Regions from separate parts of the Aeromonas genomosp. paramedia genome, predicted to be linked through region 1. Evidence: riboswitches for the same ligand, from Rfam matches in the RefSeq annotation. Region 1 holds a riboswitch; the other holds the start of a gene.
What was found. A riboswitch is a leader RNA that binds a small molecule or an ion and turns the genes downstream of it on or off. The one in region 1 is predicted to bind cyclic di-GMP.

Region 1 (5,206 bases):
CCGAGTTACGTCAACCTGAGAGGTAAGTTGTGAACTGGCGTGTATTGACCCAATCCTATACAGCTATCCCCATGATGCTGCTGGCCATCCTGGCGATGATGATACTGCCTCTGCCCGGTTGGCTGCTGGATGCCCTGTTCACCTTCAACATAGTGCTGGCGGTGCTGGTGCTGCTGGTCTCTGTCTCGGCCCGCCGCCCCCTCGATTTCTCCGTGTTCCCGACCGTGCTGCTGGTGGCCACCCTGATGCGGTTGTCCCTCAACGTCGCCTCCACCCGGGTGGTGCTGCTCCATGGTCATGAGGGCAACGAGGCCGCCGGCAAGGTCATCCAGGCCTTCGGGGAAGTGGTGATCGGTGGCAACTACGTGGTGGGTCTGGTGGTGTTCGTGATCCTGATGATCATCAACTTCGTGGTGATCACCAAGGGGGGGGAGCGGATCTCCGAAGTCTCCGCCCGCTTCACCCTGGATGCCATGCCGGGCAAGCAGATGGCCATAGATGCCGATCTCAACGCCGGGACCCTGGATCAGCACCAGGCCCGTGCAAGGCGGGAAGAGATCGCCAGGGAAGCGGACTTCTACGGCGCCATGGATGGGGCCTCCAAGTTTGTCCGTGGCGATGCCATCGCCGGCCTGCTGGTGCTGATCATCAACCTGGTGGGTGGTCTCGCCATAGGTATCTTCCAGCACTCGCTGCCGGTTTCCGATGCCTTCCGCATCTATGCCCTGCTTACCATAGGTGATGGTCTGGTCGCCCAGATCCCCTCACTGCTGATGTCCACCGCGGCGGCCATCATAGTCACTCGCGTGAGTGACGAGGGAGAGATGTCGGATCAGGTCGGCCAGCAGATCCTGGCTTCCCCCCGGGTCATCTATACGGCGGCGACCATCATGCTGATCCTGGGCCTGGTGCCCGGCATGCCCATGCTGGCCTTCCTCAGCTTTGCCGCCGTGCTGGCCTGGACCGGCTGGAGCGTCAGCCAGCGCCGGGCAAAGGACCCTGCCCTGGATGCGGCCGAGGAGCTGACGAGGCAGATGGTGCAGCCGGAGCCGCAGGGGCTGGACTGGCAGGATCTGCCGCCGGTGGATGCAGTCGCCATCGAGCTGGGCTATCGGCTGGTGCCGCTGGCCGAGGCAAACAAGGGGGCCGAGCTGCTCGCCCGGGTGCGCGGCATTCGCAAGACCCTGTCCGAGCAGTATGGCTTCCTGCTGCCCGAGATCCGGGTACGGGACAACCTGCAACTGCAACCGGACCAGTATCGCATCAAGCTGTCGGGCATCGCCCTGGCCACGGGGAATGTGGATTGCCAGCGGCTGATGGCCATCAGCAGCGGGGAGACCTATGGGGCCCTGGACGGCGAGCTGACCCAGGATCCGGCCTATGGCATGAACGCGGTCTGGATCTCGCCGGACAACAAGGCCAAGGCGCTCAACCTGGGTTACTCCGTGGTGGACTCCGCCACCGTCATCGCCACCCATGCCAGCAAGCTGCTCAGGGAGCAGCTCGATGGGCTCTTCGGCCATGACGAGGTGGGCAAGCTGGGCCAGTATCTGGCCACCCAGTCGCCCCGCCTGGCGGAAGAGCTCAATCTGGCCCTGACCCAGATGCAGCAACTGCGGGTCTTCCGTCAGTTGCTCAAGGAGCAGATCAGCCTCACCGATATCCGCACCATAGCCACCACCTTGCTGGATGCGAGCGAGCTGACCAAGGACCCTGTGCTGCTGGCCTCGGACGTGCGCTGCGCCCTAAAGCGCCAGATCGTCAGGCAGGCGATCGGATCCCGCGACATACTGGCGGCCTTCACCCTGGATGATCGGCTGGAGCAGACTCTGCTGACGGCAATGAACCAGTCCCAGCAGCAGGGAAAAATCCAGCTGGACAGCTTCCCGGTCGACCCGCAATTGCTGGCGCAGTTGCAGCAGAACATGCCGCTGGTGAAGGAGCAGTTGCAGCAGCAGGGGTATGCGCCCGTGCTGGTGGTCATGCCCCAGCTCAGGCCGTTGATCGCCCGCTATGCCCGATCCTTTTCAAAGGGTCTCAAAGTGCTCTCTTATAACGAGATCCCGGAAGATTTGCGGGTCGAGGTAATTGGCACCCTGGGCTGAAGTGGAATTGCCACGCCCATATGCCGGCAGGAAGAGACTATTCCGCACATCTGCTTGAATTGTCATATAAAGCCGTTATGATGTGACGGCTTTTGACGCGACACAGACTGACAGTGAAAAAATAAAATAGAAACAGTCAGATGTGTCACATGGCTTAAGGACAACCAAGCCATGCCATCCTAATACGGGTCGTCGCATGATAAAGGCAAACTGAACTGAAAAGTCAGGACGCAAAGCCTCCGGTCTAACAGCATTGATGCTAATGATAGCGGGGTTACCAAGGCCATGATTCCAGCCTTGTTTTCATACCGATATAGGGTAAGTGCTCAATAAGAAGTGCTGCCCCGTCCTGGTGCGTTTTTATTTTTTGAGCGTCAGTTCTGTTGATTGATTCATGTGCAATCACAGGTTCGGGTTAATATGTTTTCTGATTTATCTATCAAGGAAAATTCAATACCCGTCGGTATTGAATCTCATGCTCATTTATTATTAGTTTCCTCTTCGTTATCAAATGGAGACGATGTTGAGGGAATATTGTTGAAGGCAGGCTATCGCGTTTCTTGCCTGAATTCTGTCCCGCTGGCCAAACAATTTCTCTCTCACCATTCAGCGGATCTCGTGCTGCTCGACATGGCGGTCATGACCGAGGCCGGACCCTCAATGGTGCAGGAGCTGGCGGGTACCGACTGCGTCATCCTGGTCAATGAGCACCAGGCCTATCTGGCGGCGGAGGCCATGCGGGCCGGCGCCATCGACTACATCATCAAGCCTTTCAGCCAGCGCCAGATCCTCGATGTGGTGAGGGGAGCCCTGCGCCTGCGTCAGGCCATTCCCAACCTGATCGCCACCTCGCCCCTGAGCCTGCAGGTCTTGCAGCTCGCCAGGCGGGCTGCCAAGACCTCGGCCACCATCCTCATCGGCGGCGAGTCGGGGACGGGCAAGGAGCGGCTGGCCCGCTACATCCACGAGATGTCCAGCCGGGCGGGCAAGCCCTTCGTGGCCATCAACTGTGCTGCCATCCCCGAAGCCATGCTCGAATCCATCCTGTTCGGACACAGCAAGGGGGCCTTTACCGGCGCGACCGCCAGCCAGCAGGGCAAGTTCGAGCTGGCCCAGGGGGGCACCCTGTTGCTCGACGAGATCTCCGAACTGCCGCTGGCATTGCAGGCCAAGCTGCTGCGGGTGCTGCAGGAGAAAGAGGTCGAGCGGCTGGGCAGCCATCAGGTGATTGCGCTGGATGTGCGGATCATCGCCGCCAGCAACAGAGACCTCAGGGAGTTGGTGTTGCAGGGGGAGTTTCGCGAGGACCTCTTCTACCGGCTCGATGTGCTGCCCATGAGCTGGCCCGCCCTGCGGGAGCGGCCGGACGACATACTGCCGCTGGCGGAGTACTTCATCGAGCGCTACGCCGCCCAGCAGGGGTATCGCCTCAGCGAGAGCGCCTGCAAGCAGCTGCTCTCCTATGACTGGCCGGGCAATGTGCGCGAACTGGACAACGTGATCCAGCGGGCACTAATTATGGCTCGCGGATTGCATATTCAGGCGGTCGATTTGATGCTGCCCCATTATGCCGTCGAAGCCGACAACCTGTTACCGCAGACGCTTGCGGCCCCGGAGGGGCTCAGCGAGACCAAACGGCATGCCGAATTTCAATTCGTCCTGGAGACGTTGCGCCGTTTTCGTGGTCACCGGACTCGTACGGCCGAAGCCCTTGGGATGACGACCCGGGCACTTAGATACAAGCTGGCTGCCATGCGCGAGCAGGGCATCGATGTCGAGCAGCAGATTCAAAACTAAGGGATAACCGAGTGAAGATTGAGATCATGTCATCACAGGTGACGCTCCTGCAGCAGATGCAGGAAATGCAGCGCGTCGCCAGTCACACCCCTTCCATCGAGCCTAACGACGCCTCGGCTGTCTCGTTCAGCGACGCCATGCGTGACGTCGTCGGCCGGGTCAACGAACAGCAGAATGTCGCGTCCAGACTGATGACCGCCGTCGACGCGGGTCAGAGCGACGATCTGGTGGGGGCCATGGTGGCCAGCCAGAAGGCAGGTCTCAGTTTTTCCGCCCTGATGCAGGTGCGCAACAAACTGATGACAGGCTTCGATGACATCATGCGCATGCCGCTCTGAGGGTAGGTCATGACTGAATTGGTATCATCCTCGCCGGGGGCGTCGGGCTCCCTGATCGCCCGGGTACAGGAAGGGATGCGCAACTGGCGCACCCTGTCCCGGGACAACAAATCCATCCTGACCATAGCGCTGCTTGCCGCCATAGTGGCGGGCACCATAGTGGTGATCCTCTGGACCTCCAGCAAGAACTATGTGCCCCTCTACGGCAAGCAGGAGCTCTACGACACCGCCAACATCATGGAGATGCTGGAGAAGGAGCAGGTGCCTTTCCGGCTGGAAAAAAGCTCGGGCCAGATCCTGGTGCCGGAGAGCCAGCTCGCCCACGTGCGCATGGCGCTGGCGGCGCGCGGGGTCAGGGCGGCCATGCCGGCCGGCCTCGAGGGGCTGGACACAGTCACCGGTCTTGGCACCAGCGAGTTCATGGAAGGGGCGCGCTACCGCCATGCCCTGGAAGGGGAGCTGGCCAGAACCATCATCTCGCTGGATGCGGTGCGCAGTGCCCGGGTGCATCTGGCCATCCCCAAGCGGACCCTGTTTGTCGGCCGTGACGAAGAGAAACCCAGCGCCTCCGTGATGCTGGATCTGCAACCCGGCCAGTCCATGGAGCCGGGTCAGGTCGAGGCCATCGCCAACCTGGTGGCAGGCAGCATCTCGGGCATGAAGCCCGGTGCCGTGACCATAGTGGATCAGGCGGGCCAATTGCTGAGTGCCGAGCTCGGCGACAAGGCGGGATTCGGCAAGCAGAGCGTCCAGCAGATGGAGTACGTGCGCAAGCTTGAGCAGTACATCCGCCAGCGTGCCAGCGACATGCTCCATCCCATGCTGGGCACCGGCAACTTCCGGGTCCAGATCGCCGCTGACGTCAACTTCAACGCGGTGGAAGAGACCCAGCAGCAGCTGGATCCCAATGGTGTGGTGACCAAGGAGTCCAACAAGTCCGACAAGACCATAGATGCCCTGGCGCTC
Region 2 (5,206 bases), on a different contig from region 1:
GCCCCTGCTCGATTACCAGATCTGAATGGGGCGCATGGTCTGAAAAAGCAGGGAGCCCTTGGCTCCCTGCTTGCTTAATCGAGGCTTCAGCCTGACCCAGGGCCTCGCTCATTGGCTAGCGCCCGCTCTGGGGACCCAGCATGCGATACAGGGTGCGATCCCCCTTGATCCTGTGATGGTAGAGGGCGGCGGCCACGTGCAGCAGGACCAGCGCAGCCAGCGCCAGGCAGCCGAGGCGATGGACGCCAAAGAAGAAGGCGTTGATCTCCGGTGAGCCGATCGGGTTGGCGACCGGGTAGAGCCAGAACAGGGAGTAGCCCTGCTCCAGCATCAGGAAGCCGCTCAGCAGCACCACAAACATCAGGCCGTAGAGCAGGGCGTGCGCCAGCCTGGCGGCGGGATGGTGAGGCTGGGTCTGATCTTCGGGCAGGCGCGCGCGCCAGTGCCGCCAGCCCCAGCGCAGCAGGAAGAGCGGGGTGATCAGGGTCGCCATCGACATGTTCAACACCGACAGAAACTGAAACAGCCTGGGGTGGCTGTCGATCACCAGGTGCATCAGGTAGCCCGCCAGGGTGGCGTAGAGGATGACGGCGGCCATCAGCCAGTGCAGCAGGCGGCTCAGGGGGTCATAGTAGTCTTTCGTCATGGGATTTTTCCGACTGGGGCCCAGGGTGCAGAGAGGCACCGGGAGCCCGGATGACAGGCACAAAAAAGAGGCCGCTCGGGCCTCTTCTGCTTGCGGGGGATCAGTTCACCAGGGTCCAGGCATCCTGCCAGTTGGTGCCCACGCCGGGCTCATACTGGGTCGCCGTGCTGGTCCAGATGGTGCACCAGCCACTGTAGGGGTAGGGCTTGCACTGGTAGATCTTGCCATCTTTCGGCTGCAGCACCTTGGTGCCTGCTGCATAGGATTTGAGTCCCTCCGGGAAGCTGTACTGGTAGTCACCGCCGCTGGCGGGATCCTTGAACATCAGGTCCAGGGTCTGCTGCAGGGGGGCACCGCCCGCCTTCGGCTTGCCCTCGATCACCAGCTGGTGGTGGCCGGCGCTCAGACCGCCGACCGCCATGGTGAAGCTCTGGCTGCTGTCCTTGATGTCGGCGCCGGTCTGGCCCTTGGCGGCGCCGCCATGGTCATACAGGGTGTTGGTGACCGCGAGATCCCCCTCGGCCGTGACGGTGAAGTTGAGGGTGACCTTGCCGTTGTCGAGCAGGTATTCGCTCTCCAGCCCGCTCACGCTGATGCTGTTGCCCACCGGGGGTTGCTGCTGCTCGAGCTGGACCTCGACCCGCTGCAGGTTGCTGCCCGCCTTCAGGTAGACGGGGTTCTGGCCGTAGACCGGGTTGAACTGGCCATCGGTGCCCTGCTGGCCTGCGCGGATCTGGCTCTGCTCGGCGTTGATCCTGGCGGCCAGATCGTGGGCCCAGTTGTTCTTCTGACCCTGCTCGGCGGAGCCTATGGTCAGCACTGTCTGCAGATCGGTGCGCTCGCCGTTGGCGTCGAATACCCGGGTCCTGGCCTTGTCGCCGACCACCAGATCGGTGGAGGGGTAGATGGTCCCGCCCTGGCTCCAGGTCAGCGGCGGCTGGGTGCCACCATCGAACTGGGCGTCGATGAGGTTGTAGAAGCTGTTGGCGGTATCGCCCACCTCCCAGACCCCGAGGATGACCTGGTAGCCGGTGCGCGCCGGCAGGGTGCACTGATGGGTGACCTGCTTGGGTGGTTGCACCATGCCCCCGTCGATGACGCAGAACGGATTGAGATCGAAGGAGTCCCTGGTCAGGGGCTGGTTCGGGTTCCACTCCTGCTTGGTGAGGTAGTAGCGCCAGTTGCGGGTCACGTGGTTGGCGGTGAAGGTCCAGCCGATGGCGAAGGGACCGGCCTGCACCTGGCGCTTGGTCCAGCGATCGCTAGTCTGGGCATTGAGCTCACCGAATTGCGGATGCCCGGCCGAGGCGATCTGGCCGTCGGCGGGGCCGCCATCGGGGAAGCCGGACGGCGCCTCCAGGCTCTGGGGCTCCCATTGAATGGCGCCACACTGGCTGTTGCCGCCGGTCTTGCACAGATAGTTGCGCCCTTCCGGCTGGCTGATGTAACCGTGGGCGAGCACGCCGCCGCTGGCCAGCAGCGCCAGCGCCGCGGCCACATGATTGAGTTGGATTTTTGCTGCCATACATTCCTCTGTTCGGTGATGTGGGCAGTCAAGTTGGCAGGGGAATTCCCCGTGACACACCTGGGTGTGGCAACCCCGCTATCCTGGACGACATGTCTTTAGACCGGAGGCTTTGCGTCCTGGCCTTTCAACCAGTTTGCCAAATGACTACATAAAGGGTCAGGGTGCCGCCCTTGAGGACGGCGCCACCATGATGGCTTCTTTTGATTAAATTATTAAGTGTAAATCTTTACAGCTTGACCTCATCGGAGTAGAGCAATCACTTAACACTCTGTTTTTAAAATTATATTTAATTCATCAAGTTGGGTTTTGCTTCGCCAGCTCTGTCAAAAGATGCAAAATCGCGACATTTTTCATCAATGAAAAAATCCCCTGCCGGCGAGGCCGGCAGGGGATGGGACTGTGTCAGACGGTCAGTGGTGCGGGTACTGGTCTGGGCGGCGGGAGGGCGCGGGGCGCGGGGCCTGACCGGGTGCCAGATCCCGGGGGAGGCCATTGCCGAGCCTGAACACCGCCAGCCGCTCGTCCAGGCTGCGCGACAGTCCGGCCAGCAGCTCGCTCTCCTGGGCCAGCTGGGAGGCGGCCTGGGACATCTCGAGCGCCGAGTCGTTGATGCCGCTGACGTTGCGGTTCATGTCTTCCGCCACCATGCTCTGCTGCTCCGCCGCCGTGGCTATCTGGGTCGCCATGTCGCTCACGTGCTGGATGTGGTTGACGATGAGGGAGAGATCCTGCCTCGCCTTCTCGGACTGGCCGACGCTGCTCTCCGCCAGCTTGCGGCTGGCATCCATGGCGCTGGCGGCGGTCACCGCCCGCTGCTGCAACTGGGTGATGGTGCTTTGGATCTCCTCGGTGGAGTGGCGGGTGCGGCTGGCCAGCTGGCGCACCTCGTCGGCCACCACGGCGAAGCCGCGACCCTGCTCGCCGGCCCGGGCCGCCTCTATGGCGGCGTTGAGGGCCAGCAGATTGGTCTGATCCGAGATGGCGCTGATGACGGCGGTCACCTCCCCTATCTGCATCACCCCCTCCTTGAGTCGATTGACCTGATGGGTAGCCTGCTCCACCTCGGTGGCGAGCGCCTGGATGCCGTGCACGCTGGCGTGGACGTCTTCGTTGCCGAGCCCGGCCTCGCTGGTGGCGTCCCGGGTGTCGCGGGCGGTGTTCTCGGCGTGGCCCGCCACATCCGAGATGGTGGCGCTCATCTCGTTCATGGCGGTGGCGAGCTGGGCCAGCTGATCCCGCTGGCTGTTGACCGCCTGGTTGGTCTGCTCGGCGGAGGCGGCGATGCGCAGGGCGGCATCCGCCACGTTGCGGGCACCCTGGCTGGCTTCCAGCAGGGCGCGGCGAATGGCGTCTAGCCCCTGATTGGTGCTGGTGGCGACGGCCCCCAGCTCATCCTTGCCATGCACCGGGATGCTCACCACCAGATCCCCGGCAGCCACCTGGGCCATGGCCCCCTTGATCTCGGCGAGCGGCCTGACGATGGAGCGGCTGATGGCCACCCCAAGCCACCCCATCAGCAGGATCACCAGCAGGGTGGCCCCTCCCATCAGCTCATACTGGGACCAGATGGTGGCCTCTATGTCCTGCAGCAGCACGCCCGAGCCCAGGATCCAGCCCCAGGGCTGGTAGCCGGCCACCAGGGACATCTTCTGGGCCGCCTCACCGGAGGGGGAGAGCCACTGGTACTCCAGGCGGCCCTGATGGCCGCCCTTGCCGAGATCCACCATGCGCTGCCAGTGGGATTCGGCGGGCGTCCCGCCCATCTGCTGGCCGACCAGCTCGGGCTTGGCAGGGTGCACCACCACCCGGCGATCCTCGTCCAGCACGAACAGATAGTTGTCCCCATCGAAGCGCATGCTGTCGAGCATGGCCTTGGCTTGCGCCTGGGCCTCTGGGGCGGGCAGGGTGGCGGCCAGGGTATGGATCCGGCTCATGGCGAGATCCAGCACCGCCTGCAATCTGGCTTCCCGCTCACTCATCAGGTTGCGATGCAGGGCACTGGCGGAGATGAGCAGCAGTGCGATGAAGCCGACCAGCGCCACCGAGAGCAGCAGCATCAGTTTGCGACTCACGGCGATATCACCGAGCTTGAACATAGTCTTTTCCTTCTTTCCCGTGCGGATCTGGTGAGGGCCAGTCAGCTGGCTGGCCTTGATTGTTTTGTGTTTAACATTTATTTAACTTTCAAGAGGTTGTGATGGTTGATTGCCAATTGAGTGTGTTGGCAACCAGTATAGCCAGCAGACAGAAACCCTCGCTTTTGGTAGCGTGGTCTGGCGCATCCCGGCGCACCATTTGCCGACTCTATTTGCAGGAAGTGTGAATGAGTTGGCATTTCACCAAAAAGGAGTGGGTGCCCCCGTGGCCGCCCCATAACAAGAGGGAATTTATGAGTTCCATTGCCAGGAATTACTTGAATCAGCTCAACGCCGACTACCTGCGAGTACACAGGCGCAAGGAGGATCTCTTCTGGTCCACCTACATGGGCATCAGCGACGATCAGGCCGGCTTCACCGCCGCCGAGCAGGCCTACAAGGCGTTCTGCGCCGATCCTGCTCGTCTGCCGGTGCTGCGGGAGATGCTTGCCCAGGCCGAGGAAGAAGAGCTCAAGCGCGGTCTGGGAGGCTGGATAGCCTTCTTCGAATGCAACGTCATCGAAGATCCGGCCGCCGCCGCCCTGATGGACGAGCTGGTGGCCGCCGAGGCGGATCTGTTCGCCCGCCGCAAGGGGCTCAAGCTCACCCTGCTGGACGAGCAGGGCCAACAAGTGGCCGGCAGCCTGCCCGCCGCCAGCACGGCGCTGGCCGCAAGTAGCGACGAGCAGGTGCGCCAGAGTGCGCTCGCCATGTTCCACACCCTGGAGCAGTGGGTGGTCGGCAACGGTTTTCTCGAGGTGGTGGCCCTGCGCAACCGCTTCGCCCGGGCCATGGGCTATCGGGACTACTTCGACTACAAGGTGCACAAGAACGAGCAGATGAGCCCGGAGCAGCTGTTCGCCGTGCTCGACGACTTCATCGCCCGCACCGAGCAGC

Region 2: another riboswitch for cyclic di-GMP. It lies ahead of gbpA (N-acetylglucosamine-binding protein GbpA); the one in region 1 lies ahead of lafK (lateral flagellar response regulator transcription factor LafK).

The regions. Positions count from the first base shown of each region.
Region 1 is NZ_JAAROG010000001.1:44,459-49,664, forward strand. Features, by position in the region: gene flhB (flagellar biosynthesis protein FlhB) at 1-26, shown strand, start outside; gene lfhA (lateral flagellar biosynthesis protein LfhA) at 30-2,105, shown strand; cyclic di-GMP riboswitch class I at 2,300-2,387, shown strand; gene lafK (lateral flagellar response regulator transcription factor LafK) at 2,640-3,902, shown strand; gene lfiE (lateral flagellar hook-basal body complex protein LfiE) at 3,914-4,240, shown strand; gene fliFL (lateral flagellar M-ring protein FliFL) at 4,259-5,206, shown strand, end outside.
Region 2 is NZ_JAAROG010000031.1:139,981-145,186, reverse strand. Features, by position in the region: gene cbl (HTH-type transcriptional regulator Cbl) at 1-25, shown strand, start outside; gene HB860_RS21290 (cytochrome b) at 116-646, opposite strand; gene gbpA (N-acetylglucosamine-binding protein GbpA) at 747-2,171, opposite strand; cyclic di-GMP riboswitch class I at 2,237-2,322, opposite strand; gene HB860_RS21280 (methyl-accepting chemotaxis protein) at 2,585-4,270, opposite strand; gene HB860_RS21275 (M3 family metallopeptidase) at 4,564-5,206, shown strand, end outside.